DNA from 2 places in the Rubrobacter tropicus genome. Region 2 is predicted to be linked to the other one. Evidence: riboswitches for the same ligand, from Rfam matches in the RefSeq annotation. Region 2 holds a riboswitch; the other holds the start of a gene.
What was found. Region 2 has a riboswitch for cyclic di-GMP ahead of GBA63_RS01525 (response regulator). Riboswitches for the same ligand answer to the same signal wherever they lie in the genome.
Positions count from the first base shown of each region.

Region 1: another riboswitch for cyclic di-GMP. It lies ahead of GBA63_RS10290 (response regulator); the one in region 2 lies ahead of GBA63_RS01525 (response regulator).

Region 1 covers NZ_CP045119.1:2,064,667-2,071,969, reverse strand. Annotated here, with positions in the region: gene GBA63_RS10300 (PAS domain-containing protein) at 1-213, opposite strand, end outside; gene GBA63_RS23205 (putative bifunctional diguanylate cyclase/phosphodiesterase) at 210-1,478, opposite strand; gene GBA63_RS23575 (response regulator) at 1,499-1,951, opposite strand; gene GBA63_RS10290 (response regulator) at 1,944-2,390, opposite strand; cyclic di-GMP riboswitch class I at 2,559-2,637, opposite strand; gene GBA63_RS10285 (ATP-dependent Clp protease adaptor ClpS) at 2,820-3,050, opposite strand; gene GBA63_RS10280 (type II secretion system protein) at 3,248-3,736, opposite strand; gene GBA63_RS10275 (hypothetical protein) at 3,810-5,318, opposite strand; gene GBA63_RS10270 (PilW family protein) at 5,330-5,953, opposite strand; gene GBA63_RS10265 (type IV pilus modification PilV family protein) at 5,965-6,399, opposite strand; gene GBA63_RS10260 (pilus assembly FimT family protein) at 6,392-6,931, opposite strand; gene GBA63_RS10255 (sigma-70 family RNA polymerase sigma factor) at 6,986-7,303, opposite strand, start outside.
Region 2 covers NZ_CP045119.1:339,012-346,314, reverse strand. Annotated here, with positions in the region: gene GBA63_RS01535 (SRPBCC family protein) at 1-272, shown strand, start outside; gene GBA63_RS01530 (aminotransferase class I/II-fold pyridoxal phosphate-dependent enzyme) at 510-3,857, opposite strand; cyclic di-GMP riboswitch class I at 4,112-4,192, shown strand; gene GBA63_RS01525 (response regulator) at 4,252-7,303, shown strand, end outside.

The DNA of each region.
Region 1 (7,303 bases), 1.7 Mb from region 2:
GTCCGCCCGCAAGCGCGGACCCTCCACCCCGAGCCAACCCTTCCGCGCCGCCGCGCCCAGGTCCTTCTCGGCCCGTTCGGGATCGTCGTACAAGAACCCGAGATGCTCTCCCACGATCTCCCGCGCCGCGTACCCGTAGAGGAGTTCAGCGCCCTCATTCCAGGCGGTAACTCTCCCCGCGTGGTCGAGCATGACGACCGCGGGACCCGTCATCGTGGGCGGTCCTTCGCGCCGGGGCCATTCCCTGCCAGTAACGCGGCGAACTCTTCCGCCGGAACCGGCCTCCCGAAAAAGAAGCCCTGGGCCTCGTCGCAGCCGTGGGCGCGCAAGAAGGCGAGTTGCTCCGCCGTCTCGACGCCCTCCGCGACCACCCTGAGGCTGAGGTCGTGGGCCAGCCCGATCACGGCGGCCGTGATCGCCGCGTCCTCGCGGTCCTCCGGTACGCCCCGGATAAAGGAGCGGTCGATCTTGATCCGCTGCACGGGCAGCGCCTTGAGGCGGTAGAGCGAGGAGTAGCCGGTGCCGAAGTCGTCTATCGAGATTCCGACTCCCCCGAGCTCCGTCCTGAGCCTCCCGAGGGTCGCGAGCGCGGTCTCCGGGTCCTCCATGAGCAGGCTCTCGGTTATCTCGAGCTCCAGGTTCTCCTGCTCCATCCCGCCCTCGGCGAGCGCCCCGGCTATGTCGTCCGCGAGGTCCCTGCGGCCGAACTGGCGCGCGGAGAGGTTGACGGAGACGCGCAGGGGCGGCAGCCCCGCCTCCCGCCACGCCCTGCCCTGCCGGCACGCCGAGCCGAGCACCCACCGGCCCACGGAATTTATGAGGCGCGACTCTTCCAGGATGGGGATAAACTCGCCCGGCGACACGAGCCCCCGTTCGACGTGCCGCCAGCGCAGGAGGGCCTCGGCACCCACTATCCTGCCCGTCGAGAGGTCTACCTGGGGCTGGTAGTACAGTACGAACTGTTCGTCCTGGAGGGCCCGTCGCAGGTCCCTCTCCAGCGTCAGGCGGGCCGTCGCCTGGGCGTTCATCTCCTCGGTGTAGAACCGGTGCCCGTTGCCTCCCTGGCGCTTGGCCCGGTACATGGCGGCATCGGCGTCCTTTAGCAACCTCTCCCTCCCGGAAGCCGGCCACAACGCTATGCCCATGCTCGCCGACACCGGTATCTGGTCCCCGGCGAGGAGGACCGGCTCCAGCAGGCGCCTCTGCACGTCCTGGGCCACGCGCGCGGCGTCCTCCGCTTCGGAGAGGTTCTCGAGGATAAGGGCGAACTCGTCGCCGCCCAGGCGGGCCACGGTGTCGCTCTCGCGGACGCGGTCCCTGATGCGCCTTGCCACCTCCCGGAGCAACGCGTCCCCGCAGTCGTGCCCGAAAGTGTCGTTGACGGCCTTGAAGCGGTCCAGGTCCACGAACACCAGCGCGAGCGGCACCCCCGACCTCTCCGCGCGGGCCACGGCCTGCTGGAGGCGGTCCTGGAACAGGGCGCGGTTGGCGAGGCCCGTCAGCGGGTCGTACTGGGCGAGGTAGGCCAGCCTCTCCTCGGCCTTTTTGCGCTGGATCGCGTACCGGATCGACCGGGCGACGAGCTCCCCGTCCCCCGCCCCTTCACCAGATAGTCCTCGGCCCCGCCCTGGAGGGCCAGAAGCGCTATCTCCTCGTCGTCCCGGCCGCTGAGCACGACTACAGGCGTCCGCGACGCCACCGTCCGCACCCTCTCCACCGTCTCCATCCCCTGGGAGTCGGGCAGCGAGAGGTCGAGCAGCACCACGTCGAACTCCGACCGTTCGAGCTCCTCGACGGCGTCCCCGAGCCGGGCCGTGTGGCTTATCTCGAAGTCCCACATCAGGCCGGGCTCGGAGAGCATAATCTCCACCAGCCGCGCGTCGCCGGGGTTGTCCTCGACCAGCAGCACGCCGACGGTCTCCCGCCGCGCCCCGTTGGTTTCGCTAGCCACCGTTCCCCTGCGGCAGCTTCACGACCGAGAACCAGAAGTGCTCTATGGCCCGCACGATCTCGATAAACCGGTCCAGATCAATGGGCTTCACGACGTAGGCGTTGGCGTGCAAGTCGTAGCTCTTGATAAGATCCCGCTCCGCCTCGGACGTAGTCAGAACCACCACCGGGATCAGACGCAGCTGAGGGTCCTCCTTGATCTCCGCGAGCACCTCGCGGCCGTCCTTGCGCGGCATGTTCAGGTCGAGCAGGATCAAGTCCGGCAAAGACACGCCGGCATACCCCTCCCGCCTCCGCAAGAACCGCATTGCCTCCACCCCGTCAGCGACGTGGTGCAGGTTATTCCGGACCTTGCTCTCCTTCAGCGCCTCCCGCGCCAGCCGCGCATCCCCCAGGTTGTCCTCGACCAGCAGGATCTCGATGGGTTCCGTATTGGGCATTTCGGTTGAGACCACCCTTCTCGACCCATCGGCCGACGTGCGCGCAACCGCCCCGAGATCCCGGAGCGTTCCTGTCTAGCTACTCCCGACCCTTGGCCCGGGAGACCATAAACTGCGATTCGGATAGGCGAGAGGGTGATCAGAGTCGCTGGCGAATCAGCCCACATCGTCGGCAACCCGGCTATCTGCTCTCGCGAGACCCGTGGCTTTGCGTCCCTGCCTCGCGGCAGGTTTGCCTTTGTCCGCTTCCAGTGTACCCCCACCACGAGAAATGATACAAGAGCGCACTTGTAGAACCGCGCGGTCGGATCAGGCCGCGAAAAGCATCGGGGCTCTCGCGAAGACAGACTGTGTCGCGCCCCGCGGGTCATGCGCCCCGCACATCCACAGCGAATGTCGGGCGCGTAGCTTGTAGAGAAACGCCTCGCGTCAGGCGGGCTCTATGCTCGCGCTCAGGCCCTTACCGAGCAGGCGTTCCTCGTAAAGCTCCGCCAGCTCTTTGTGGCAACTCTTCACCACAGCCCGGCCATTCCTGTGCGCCTCGTACATGACCGCGGCTGCCCTCTTGTACGTCATGCCGGGGATCGCCCTCTTGAGCACCACGACGACCCTCGGCATCGAGTTGTTCCAGTCATTGTGCAGGACGACGTTCCAGGGCAACCCCAGCCTAGCCTTGTTCCCAGTCCGACTCCGTTTCTCTTTTATAGGATGCGCCGTAGCCATGCAGGGCATTGTGGATTTCTACCGGAGCGAACGCATCCCCCAGATGGCCCATTCTCGCGTGGCACGTATGTGCCAAATAGGGCACAGAGAAGGCGCCCCTGGAGGGGCGCCCGATGAATCGAGGTGGTCAGGAGTTACGGAGTAGGTGCGTCGCTGTTGACGGTAACCTGTCCGGTGCCACTGTTGAAGTTGCCGTCGACATCGGTGTTGTCGACGTGGCTGGCGGTGATCACCCCAGCATCGGCGTTCCCTGTAACGCCACCAAAGGTGACGTCCGCGCTCTTGTTGTAGCCGTAGCCCTCAAGCTCATCCTGCTCGTCACAGCTGGCAAAGGTACTTGTCTCCGTTATGCACTGGGTGAAGGCAGTACCAGCATTCCGCAAATCACTCTCGAGGTTGGCTACTTGGGCTCGCTCCCTCTGGGCGAGAAAGGCCGGTATGGCGATGGCCGCCAGTATACCGATGATGATCACCACGACTAGGAGCTCGATGAGGGTAAAGCCGCGCTCGTCACGGGGCACCTCCTGCATCTCTCGCAACCTCTTGCCAAACCAGCGCAGCATGCGGTTCTCCTTTCCGACGATGTGTGTTGCTGCTAACTTGCCTATCGTAGTTGAGCCCACTTATGCATCTTCTAGACGCCCTCCTGGAAATTTTTCGGTTGGGGGGATCTGTTGGAAGCGTAAGCGGGCTTTTCTAGGTGCAGCCTACGCTGTAGCACTCGCGCCAGCTCCACTGCCTCATGTTGTAGAAGCCGGCGCGCTGGCTGAACTCGCCGACTACGGAGAACGGGTCTACGGTCCCGCCGATCGTCATCTCGTTCTCGGCGATGACGAAACCCTTGACGGTCCTGTTGCCGCTGTTGGTGTAGCTCCCGGTCGTCGTGCCGTTTCCCGTTACGATGATCACGCCGTCAAACCCGTTGGAGCTGTTCCTGATATCGAGGTCTCCGTTTTCTACAACGATCAGTCCCTTGCCAGGCCCGGAGGGAAAGCTCGCGGTATAGGTGACGTCTCCGCCTTTAGCGTCCACGTAGAACACGGTCTGATCGGTCGAGTTCTCGGGATACTGCACGTCGCTACCGGAAGTCGGGCTGTCGTCGATATTCACGGAACCCTCGTAGTAGTTGCACGCGCCTCCGACGCACTGGCTTCGGGCGATCTGCTCCAGCGAGGTCAGGTCGAACTCCGCGTACGGGTCAAATGGATGGGAGATCGTCTTTGCCGGGTTGGGGTCGTCCAGGTCGTCCGGCAACTTTCTGACGAACCTCTGCTGCGAGCCCCTGGTCGCCGTCGTGGAGTCGTAGTTGTTTATTCCGTCGGCGACACTGTCGGAGGGACCATCGCAATTACCCGCGCTGTTGCAGATAAGTCCCTCTGCGCCAAGCCCGGCCTTGTCTACTCTGGGCGAGGCCGGATCTGGCGCCGTGCGCCGCGGCGAGGTGTTGAGGTTGGAAGTCGGAGTGAAGTTGAGCGGGTTGGTGGTATCCCAGTCCCTATACAAGGCCGCGGGATCGGCGGGCCCGTTCGCAAGGTCGGCATTCCCGAGAACGATATCTTCTCCGGCGAAGAAGCTGACACCGCTCAGGTCTACGTTGCCGTTAAACCGTATCGTTTGTGGCGTGTAGTAGGCCGTCGGCACGTCTAGGCGGTTCGTATGGAATATCGCCTGCACCGTGCGGACCGCTCCCGTGCCGTCGGCCGGGTAATAGCCGGTGGAGGTTATCTTGAAGTAAGACCGCTTCCCGGCCTCGACGCTAACGGGAGCGTCCTCATCCACGCCGCCGCACGGGTCGGAGACCGGATCGTTGAGCTGATCGAAGCACCGGATGGTCACGTTGAATCGTCCACCTCCGAACTCCCGGCTAACCCCTGGCTGGCGCGTTACGGTGGCACCGGAACAGGTGCTCGGATCCGCCCACACGGTCGCCGAAGGAGACCAATCCGCCCCGATCCGCCGGCCCGGAGAGCAGTCGTTCGTGTAATCGTTATCGTAATGTTGGCGCACCACGTCGGAGAGTTGTTGCTGCTTCGCGGCCATTACGCCGGCCTCCGCTATCTCCAGCGCGCGCTGCCCCCGGTTCACTTCCACTACGGTCTCTAGGTCGTTGCGCACGAAGACCAGAAGCCCCGCTCCCATCACTCCGACTATCACCATCACGAAGATGGCCATGGGCAGGGCGATTCCGGCCTCGCCTCTCTTCAAACTTCGCGCCTTCATCTGAGCCGGTTCCTCAATTTTACGTCGGTAGCAAGGGTCTGAGTGGCCGGCCCGGAGATCCCGCGGTCCACCTGGACCCTGAGTTCTATGTGCACCAGCTTCATCTGTCCCTCGGTTATGGACGGAGGAGACGCGGGATCGCAGCTATCCACGCTCTCGCAGAACGTAAAGCTGAGCCCGCCGGGCCTGACGAACTCGACCAGAGGCTTACCATTGCGCAGGAGCGCTGGAGGAGAATCCCCGTTCAAGCCATAAGTCACGCGCTCCGAAGGATCTTCTGCGTGGTTGCCGTTCAGGTCGTTGAAGAAGGTGATCGAGGGTGAAGGGTTCGGCGTCACCGCACTCGAGGGTGAGTAACCACCGAGGAGATTGTCGTTGGTGCTGACCCCGTCGAGCTTGTTGTACGGGTAGGCGGTCCGGATCTCGCGCTCCATCCGCTCCAGCCCCAGCCGGGCGTTTTCTACCGCCTCGGTCTTGTCGTTACCGAAGCTGAACACCCGCAAGCTCATGTCGAAGACGGAGTAGAGGGCACCCATAGCAACAGACATCAACAGGATCGTTACCATTAACTCCGTGAGGGTGAATCCGTCCTCCTCCGCGAGTGACCGCCGCACCTTCACCTTGAGGCACTTCACTTGGCGACCAACCCCGTGACCTCGTAATTACCACCGGACGCCCAATCCACGGTCACGCTGACCTGGATCAGGTTCGTCTGGTAACCGGCAGGCTCTACGGCGGATGGACCGAGGCGCATGTACTGGGTCGTCACTTCGCAGCCACCCGACGGAGACGCGAAAGGAGAGCCTGCGGGAGGCGCGGGGTTGCAGTCGGTGGAGCTTCCCACCGGGTAACGGGCAAGCGCGGCCGGAAGGGTCAGAGCCTTGGTTTCCTCCAGCTTCTCGTTCGCGAGCGCCCGCGCCTGATCGTAGTTGCTCCCCGCGACGGCCGCGTTGAGGCCCGCGTCGAACATGCTAACCATCGGTATGATCGCGACGGCGAGGATCATGATTGCCACCATCACCTCGACCAGCGAGTAGCCGGATTCGCCCTTGAGAAATCTAGTCAACCTTTATCCTCGAGGTCACATCTACGAACTCTAGTCTAGTCGTAGGGTTGCCATCTACCGTCACCCGGATCTCGTTGGATCCGGCGCCGACCGTCACGTTTCGCATCGACCCGTCCGGAGAGAACTCCAGCGATCGGGTGGGCCCGGATAATCCCAGGGTCGAGTATAAGGTGGTGACGGCGGCATCGTCCTGGAGCGCCGGCACACCCACGACCTTTGTATTGTCCGGCAGGGTGCGATCTATGGCGGTGCCCGCGGCAACGCCGCCCGAGCTCGTCATCTTTACCAGATAGTAGTCGGGGCCCATGCTCTCCTTGGCTTTCTCGGGCGAGAGGACGACGCGCCAGTTCGCCAACTGGTTGGTGGACCTGGTATGGGCGAGCCGCAGATCAGACGCCAACTGGTTGGCTGCGGAGTCCACGGCCCTGCTCTCTATCACGCTGAACCAGGTAGAGCTGGCGATGCCCATAAGGACACCCAGGACGACGATGGTGATTACAACCTCCGGCAGCGTGAATCCCCACTCGCCCACCGGGCGGCCACTGTCATCAAGGCGCCAGCTGCTCGACTCCATCAATCCACCGCTTCAGAGCGTTCTCAGCGACTTCACAGAAGAAGCGACGAGCCGCGACACCTTTCGCTGCGAGAGCCCGAGCCGTTTTCCGACCTCCGTCTGCGTTAGGTCCTTGTAGAAGAACAGGTAGACGACTCTGCGTTGGATCTCGCTCAACGACTCTATGGCCTGCTCCAGCACGATGCGGTCCTCTATCGGGAGAGAGAAACTCTCGTGGTGGATGCTCCTGATGGCCGAGAGGTCAATGCCCTCTTCCTCGGCGCCGTCGAGCGAGACGACGCTCGTGTCGTGGTAGAGCTTCATCAACTCGACGATGCCGTCTGGCGAGAC
Region 2 (7,303 bases):
ACGTGGACGCCGACGCCCGCACGATGCGCTGGGGCGCCGAGACCGGCCGGGACTACTCGGGCCGGCTGGAGGTGTCCGGGAAAGGAGACGGCCAGAGCGAGGTAACCGTCCACCTCTCCTTCGGCCCGCGGTCCGTAGAAGGTGAGATCCAGGAGGAGTCCAGCGACGACCGCAACCTTCTCGAAGAGTCACTCGCCGCAACCCTCGAATCCATCCGGCGCCAGATCGAAGAAGGAAGCGGCAAGCTCGCGCCACCCTCGCCCGAAAACTAAAGAGTAGGCTTCGGGCGTCAGGGGCTGCGTAAACAGGACTGTCGAACGTTCACTGAGTCCAATCATCCGAGCGCAAGAAGATAACCCACCTGGTGGCATTCGGCTCCCACATCATCGTGGAGAGGTTTGCCGGCGGATCGCTCTGTAGCCGACGCCGGCAATGGCCTTGGGCCGCGCCTTGGCCCGCCCTTGGGTGCGGGTCGAGGAGACGTTCTCGACAAGGAGCGGCCCGGCCGTTTACTCCGCCGACGCGGCGAGCGCTGAAGGATGCCCGTGCGGGAATACCTCTTCGCGAACCCTCCGCAGACCTTCGATCGCCCGCTGGACCTGCTCTTCAGTGTTGGCTGCGGTGACCGTGAAGCGCAGTGCGCCGCGGTCCATGGGCACCGCGGGGTACAAGGCGGGCGTCAAGAGGATACCGTGGTCCCACAGGACGTTGCAGGCTCTGATGACGGCGTCCACGTCGCCGATCCTCACGCCGACGAGCGGAAACCTTTCGTTGTTGTCGACGGCGAAGCCCAGCGCGCGAGCCCCGTCGACCAGATCTCTGGTAAGGCGCAACAGGCGACGGCGTATGGCGGATCCCTCATCCCTCCGCGAGATCTTGAGGCCCGCAAGGGCGCTCGCCAGGCTCGCCGTGGGACAAGGCCCGGAGAAGACCGCCGTCGAGGCCATGGCCAGACGACGCTTCTCGTCCTCGTCCGAGCAGCTGACGAAAGCGGCCATCGAAGAGAACGCCTTCGACATGCCGCCGACGTAGACTATCTCCCTGCCGTAGCGCAGACCGAGGTGGCGGACGATGCCGTTGCCCCAATCCCCGTACGGGTTGTCAGGCGTGGGGTTTTCGCCAACCACGCCGATACCGTGGGCATCATCCACGTACACCCTGGCTTCGTGCTTGCGTGCCAGCCTCGCGAACTCCGGCAGGGGGGGATACGCACCGGACATCGAGTAGACACCGTCCACGGCTATTATCTTTCGTGGCCGCCCTCGGTGGAGTTCCAGCACCCGTTCGAGGTCCTGGGGGTCGTTATGGTCAAACCAGTCCACGGCCGTGCCCCGGGCTTTGGCGAGGTAGGCCGCCTCCTGCATGGAGGTGTGCACGGCCCGGTCCAGGAGAATGAGGCCGTCCGCGCCCGCAAGGACGGGCAAGACGCCGCTGTGTAGGAGGGTGATCGTCGGGAACACCAGTACGTCCGGGACACCGACGAAGTCGGCGAGCTCCCGCTCCAGGTCGTCGTAGATCTGCGGTGAGGCCACGGCCCGCGTCCAACTCGGGTGCACGCCCCAGCGTCTTATCGCATCGGGGATCGCAGCCAGAACCTCCGGGTGCAGGTCCAGACCCAGGTAGTTCGCGGACGCGAAATCAGCGCACCACCGCCCCCCGATCTTGACGCTCCGACCGTCCTGCTCGTTCACGACCGCGCCGAGTTGGGGGATCTGGCGGAATATTCGTTCCTGCAGCCCGGCGATCCCGTCGCTCTCCGACGGCCCCCCCGCGTCCGTCTGGCGGGCCCTGAGCACCTCGCCGACTACGTCTTCCGCCGTTCGCGAGTCGGCGATAACCGAATCGCCCATCCGCACCTCGAAGGCGGACTCCAAGTCCATAAGCATCTCTGCTATCGCCAGCGAGTCGAGCCCCAGATCCCCCCGCAGGGAGTCGGAGGGCCGCACGGGCTCCGTTCGTCCCCTTCGTCGGACGAAATCGCCGACCGTGTCCAGTACGCGATCTGCTTCGCCGGCAACCTCGGGCGCGACCGGATCTCCCTCCTCTTCGGTGTCTTGCCGACCCGCGTCGTCAGACAGTTCGTCTGTGGCCACGACGGGCAGGGAGCCTTCCAGGTAGGCGGCCCGGGTCGCGCGGCGCTGGATCTTGCCGCTGGATGTTTTGGGTATGCTCCCGGTCCTGACCAGGACGATGGTGTGGGCCTCCAACTCGTGAAGATCCGCCACCGCGCTGCGCACGGCCGCGGCCACCTCGTCGGCATCCACGTTCTTCACGTGGCTGCGTTCCAGCTCGTGGACGATCACCAGGCGCTCGTCCCCGTCGATGTCCACGGAGAAAGCGGCGCTGCAGTCCGGACGGAGGGCCGCGTGGCTCTGCTCCGCCGTAAGCTCTATGTCTTGCGGGTAGTGGTTGCGTCCACGGACGATGATGAGGTCGTTGAGCCGCCCCGTGATGAAGAGCTCCCCGTGGTGCAAGAACCCCAGGTCGCCGGTCCGCAAGAAGGTCCCTTCGCCCGTATCCGCCAGGTAAGCCCCGAACGTGTCCTTCGTCTCCTCGGGCCGCCCCCAGTACCCTTGGGCGACGCTGGGACCCGACACCCACACCTCTCCCACGCGGTCGGGCGGGCAGACGGTCAGGGTTTTGGGATCGACCACGACGATCTCCTGGTCGGCCGGAGCGCGCCCGCAGCCCACGATCGAACGCTGGCCTCCATCCGACGCGGCGACGGCCACCCGATCCCGCTCGAGCTCAGCCCCTTCGAGGGGGAGCACCACGGGCGGATCTTGCCTCCTTCCCCCCGACACGAACACGGTCGCCTCCGCGAGGCCGTAGGCCGGGTAGAACGCCTCCCATCGAAAACCGCAGGGCGCGAAGGCCTCCGCGAACCGCTCCAGGGTCTCCCGCCGGATGGGCTCGGCCCCGCTGAAGGCCAACTTCCAGCCGCTGAGGTCCAGGGTCGCCCGCTCTTCGGGGGTGATCACACGGGCGCAGAGGTCGTAGGCAAAGTTGGGCGCGCCGGCGCTGTCGGCCCCCGTACGGGAGATGGCCCGCAGCCAGCCAAGGGGTCGCTGCATAAAGGAGGCGGGCGGCATGAGGGTGGCCGGGAAGCCCCCGTAGAGCGGCTGCAGTATCCCGACGATCAGCCCCATATCGTGGTAGGGGGGCAGCCAACTCACCATGTGGCTGCCCGCCGAGTGCCCGAAACCGTGGTAGATCAGGGCCAGGTTGTGCAGCAGGTTGCCGTGGGTGACCATTACTCCTTTGGGCGAGGAAGTAGAACCCGACGTGTACTGCAGAAAAGCAAGCGTATCGGCGTCCACCTCGGGCCGGCGCCACGCTTCGGCCCGGTCTTCGCCGTCGTCGGTGGACAGCCAACGCAGCGACCTCATCTCCGGGGCGTGCGCGAGCCGCTTCTCCAGGTTGGACAGGACGGGAGAGGGGGCAAGCGCCACGGTCGCGCCCGAGTCCGTGGCGATGGAGCGCAGCCTGGATATGGGGCGGTTGAGCCGCGGCGGGTAGGCGGGCACGGCCACCACCCCGGCGTACAGGCAACCGAGGAACGCGGCGGCGTAGTCAAGGCCAGGGGGGTAGAACAGGAGGACACGCTCCCCGGTCTCGACCCCCAGAGCTTGCAGCCTCGCGGCCACGTCCCGGGCCCGCCCGTCCAAACCCGCGTAATCCACGAAGTCCCCCGCGGATTCCCCATCCTCCAGGAACATGAAAGCTTGGTCCCTGGCCTGGTGCGACGCCCTGTGCACGAGCAGATCTATCAGGGTGTCGGGCTCGACCTCGTCGTCGGGAAAGGGCGGGCGGAGGTCGTCGGGCACCTCTTGACGGCCGCCTTTGTGCAGCACCATGTTCCCCCTCCAGGATAGTTTGTCCGCGTCACGCGAGCGCTGCCGCGGCGTACAGCAAGCGGCCCCCGCTTCCCGCACGCGCGGCCTTTCGCATGAAGAATAGCACGAGCCTTTCGGGAGGATGCTTGCCGCGTTCACGTAACCGGCCACTTACCGTGCGAACCAAGCTACTTGGCGTACCATGACCCCATGTCGCCACAAACACCCGCGTGTCGCACGGCGCGACCCCCGGCCACGATGTACAATGTCGGGCGTCCTGGAAAAGGTAAACCCGCCGCGAGGCGGGGGCACAAAGCCACGGACCTCACTCACGGGGAGGCAGCCGGGCCGCCGAAGGAGAGATAGAGTCTATGCCGTCCTTCTTTCTCGGAGCCGAAGGGCGCCCGACTCAAGCATGATCAGCGCGTGGAAGAGTGAGGGGGGGCGGTCGCGGGCGTGGCTCGTCTACCTGATCGTGGGCGCTCTCGCGACGGTCGCGTACTTTTTCCTCCCGTCACCGGCCGCGCAGGACACCCTCCGCCCGCTCTTCAACCTGGCGGCGCTGGGGGCGTTCGTGGCCGGCATCCTCATGCACCGGCCGAAGCGTCCGCTGCCCTGGTACCTCTTCACCCTCGGCACGCTGTTCTTCGTCCTCGGCATCGTGACGTTCGTCTACTACGAGGTCACCCTGGGGAGGACCCCGTTTCCTTCCCTGGCCGACGCGTTGCTCATCGCCAGCTACCCTTGCGCGGCCGGCGCCCTGCTGCTTTTCCAGCAGCGCAGGTTCGTTCGCGACAGGGCCAGCGTCATCGATCCCATAATCGTCGCCGTGGGCGTGGGGGTTATCGCGTGGGTCTTCTTGATGCGGCCGTTCTTCGAGGACCAGTCGCTCACCCGGCTCGAGCAACTCGTCTCCGTGACCTACCCGCTCATGGACGTTCTGCTGCTCGCCTTCGTGGTGCGGATGTTGCTCGTCTCCGGCGAACGCCCGTTCGCCTACTACCCGCTGGTCGCGGGTGTGTCGTGCACGCTGGCTTTCGACGCCGCCTACACCGTGTCGACGCTGGCGGGCACCTACGAAACCGGAACCCCGGTCGACGCCCTCGAGATGCTCTTCCTGGTTTTTCTGGGTACCGCCGCGTTGCACCCGTCGATGGTGGATCTCTCCGACGGCGTCGCGCCGGATCCCGAGACCAGGCTCACGCGTCGACGCCTCGCGCTACTCGCGGCGGCCTCCCTGACGGCCCCCGGGCTGCTCGCGGTCCAGGCGGCGCGGGGGGCGCCGCTGAGCGTGCCCGTGATCGCGGGGGGCTCGGTCGTGCTTTTTTTGCTGGTGCTGTTCCGCATGATGGGCCTCATGCGCAACAACGAGCGGGCCGCGGCGGAGATCCGCCACCTCAACGAGGGACTCGAAGAACGGGTCGAGGAACGTACCTCGCAGCTAGAAGCCGTCATCGACGAGCTGAAGGTGGCCAGAAACGAGGCCGAGGCGGCCAACAAGGCCAAGAGCGAGTTTCTGGCGAACATGTCCCACGAGATTCGCACCCCCATGAACGGCGTCATAGGCATGACCGAGCTCCTCCTGGACACGCCGCTCGACGCGGAGCAGCGCGAGTACACCGAGACGGTGAGGGCGTCGACCGAGAACCTGCTGGTCATCATCAACGACATCCTGGACTTCTCCAAGATCGAGGCCGGGAGCATGGACTTCGAGAAGCTCGACTTCGACCTGGAGGCCACGGTCGGGGAGACAATGAGCTTGCTCGCCGAGCGGGCTCACGCCAAGGGCCTGGAACTGGCGAGCCTGGTCGACCCCGGGATGCCGACGGCCCTCAGGGGCGACCCCGGACGCCTGAGGCAGGTTTTGATCAACCTGATCGGCAACGCCATAAAGTTCACCGAGCGGGGAGAGGTGATCCTGCGCGTCGAGATGGCCGAGGAAACCTCCCGAACGGTGACGGCCCGATTCGAGGTAGAGGACACGGGCATAGGGATGAGCGAAGAGCAGCAAGCGCGCCTGTTCCAGCCTTTCACCCAGGCGGACGCCTCCACGACGCGCCGCTTCGGCGGCACGGGCCTCGGCCTCGCCATCTCCAGGCAGCTGGTGGAGCTTATGGGGGGAGAGATCGGGGTGGAGAGCCAACCGGGCAGGGGGAGCACCTTCTGGTTCACCGCGCACCTGGAAAGGTCGCCGCTCGGCGCCCGGACCGTTCGGAATCGATACGCTGATCTGGGCGGCCTAAAGATCCTGGTCGTCGACGACAACGAGACCAACCGCAGAGTAGTGCACCAGCAAGTCGTCTCTTGGGACATGAAGAACGGTGCGGCCGAAGACGGCCCGAGCGCCCTAACGATCCTGAGAGACGCCGCACGGCGGAACGAGCCTTACGAACTGGCGGTCCTCGACCTGGCCATGCCGGGCATGGACGGCATAGAGCTCGCCCGCACGATAAAGGCCGATCCAGCGATAGCCTCCACCCGACTCATACTACTCACTTCTGTCAACTTGCGTGGCGTAGCGGAGCAGGCCTTAGATGCGGGCTTCTCGGCCTACCTCGCAAAGCCGGCGAGGCAGTCCAAGCTCTACGACGCCATCGCAACGGCGATGGGCCGCCCAGCGGACACGACTTCGGCCCCGCCGCACAAAGCGTCCATCGCCGCCCGATCAGACGATGCGAATCTCCGTTCCCTCGGACGGCCCTGGCGGGCCCACGTGCTCGTCGCGGAGGACAACCCGGTGAACCAGAAGGTCGCGGTAAGGATGCTCGAGAAGCTGGGCTACAAGACCGACGTGGTCGCGAACGGTCTGGAAGCGCTCGAAGCGCTCTCCCGCCGTTCATACGCGGCCGTGCTTATGGACGTGCAGATGCCGGAGATGGACGGCTACGAGGCGACCGCCGAGATCCGGAGCCGAGAGAGCGTCGGTCGTCACACTTCCATCATCGCCATGACCGCGAACGCGATGCAAGGCGACAAGGAGAAGGCGCTGGCCTCCGGTATGGACGACTACGTCCCGAAGCCTGTGAAATCCGAGGAACTCCTGAAGGTACTTGAACGGTGGGTCCCCGAGGAAGGAGACCCGGGAGTCGAGGCCGCCGCGGTTGATGACGCCTCTGCCGGGAAGGACTCGGAGCAAGGTCCGTTGGACCGGGGCGTACTCGCGGGCCTGCGAGAGCTGCAGGTGGAGGGCGAGCCAGACATCCTCGGCGAACTGACCGAGTTGTTCCTGGCCAGCGTAGCGCCGCAGCTCGTGGCCCTGCGAGACGCCGTGGAAGCCGGGGATGCCCGCCCCGTCGAGCGGGTCGCGCACACCCTGAGAGGAAGCTGCGCGAACATGGGGGCCGTGGCGATGGAGGCTATTTGCGGAGAGCTCGAGGGGATGGGCCGTTCTAATGACGTTTCGGCCGCTCCGAGCCTGCTTTCTCGACTAGAGGCAGAGTACGAGCGCGTCCGCGCGGCGCTCGAAC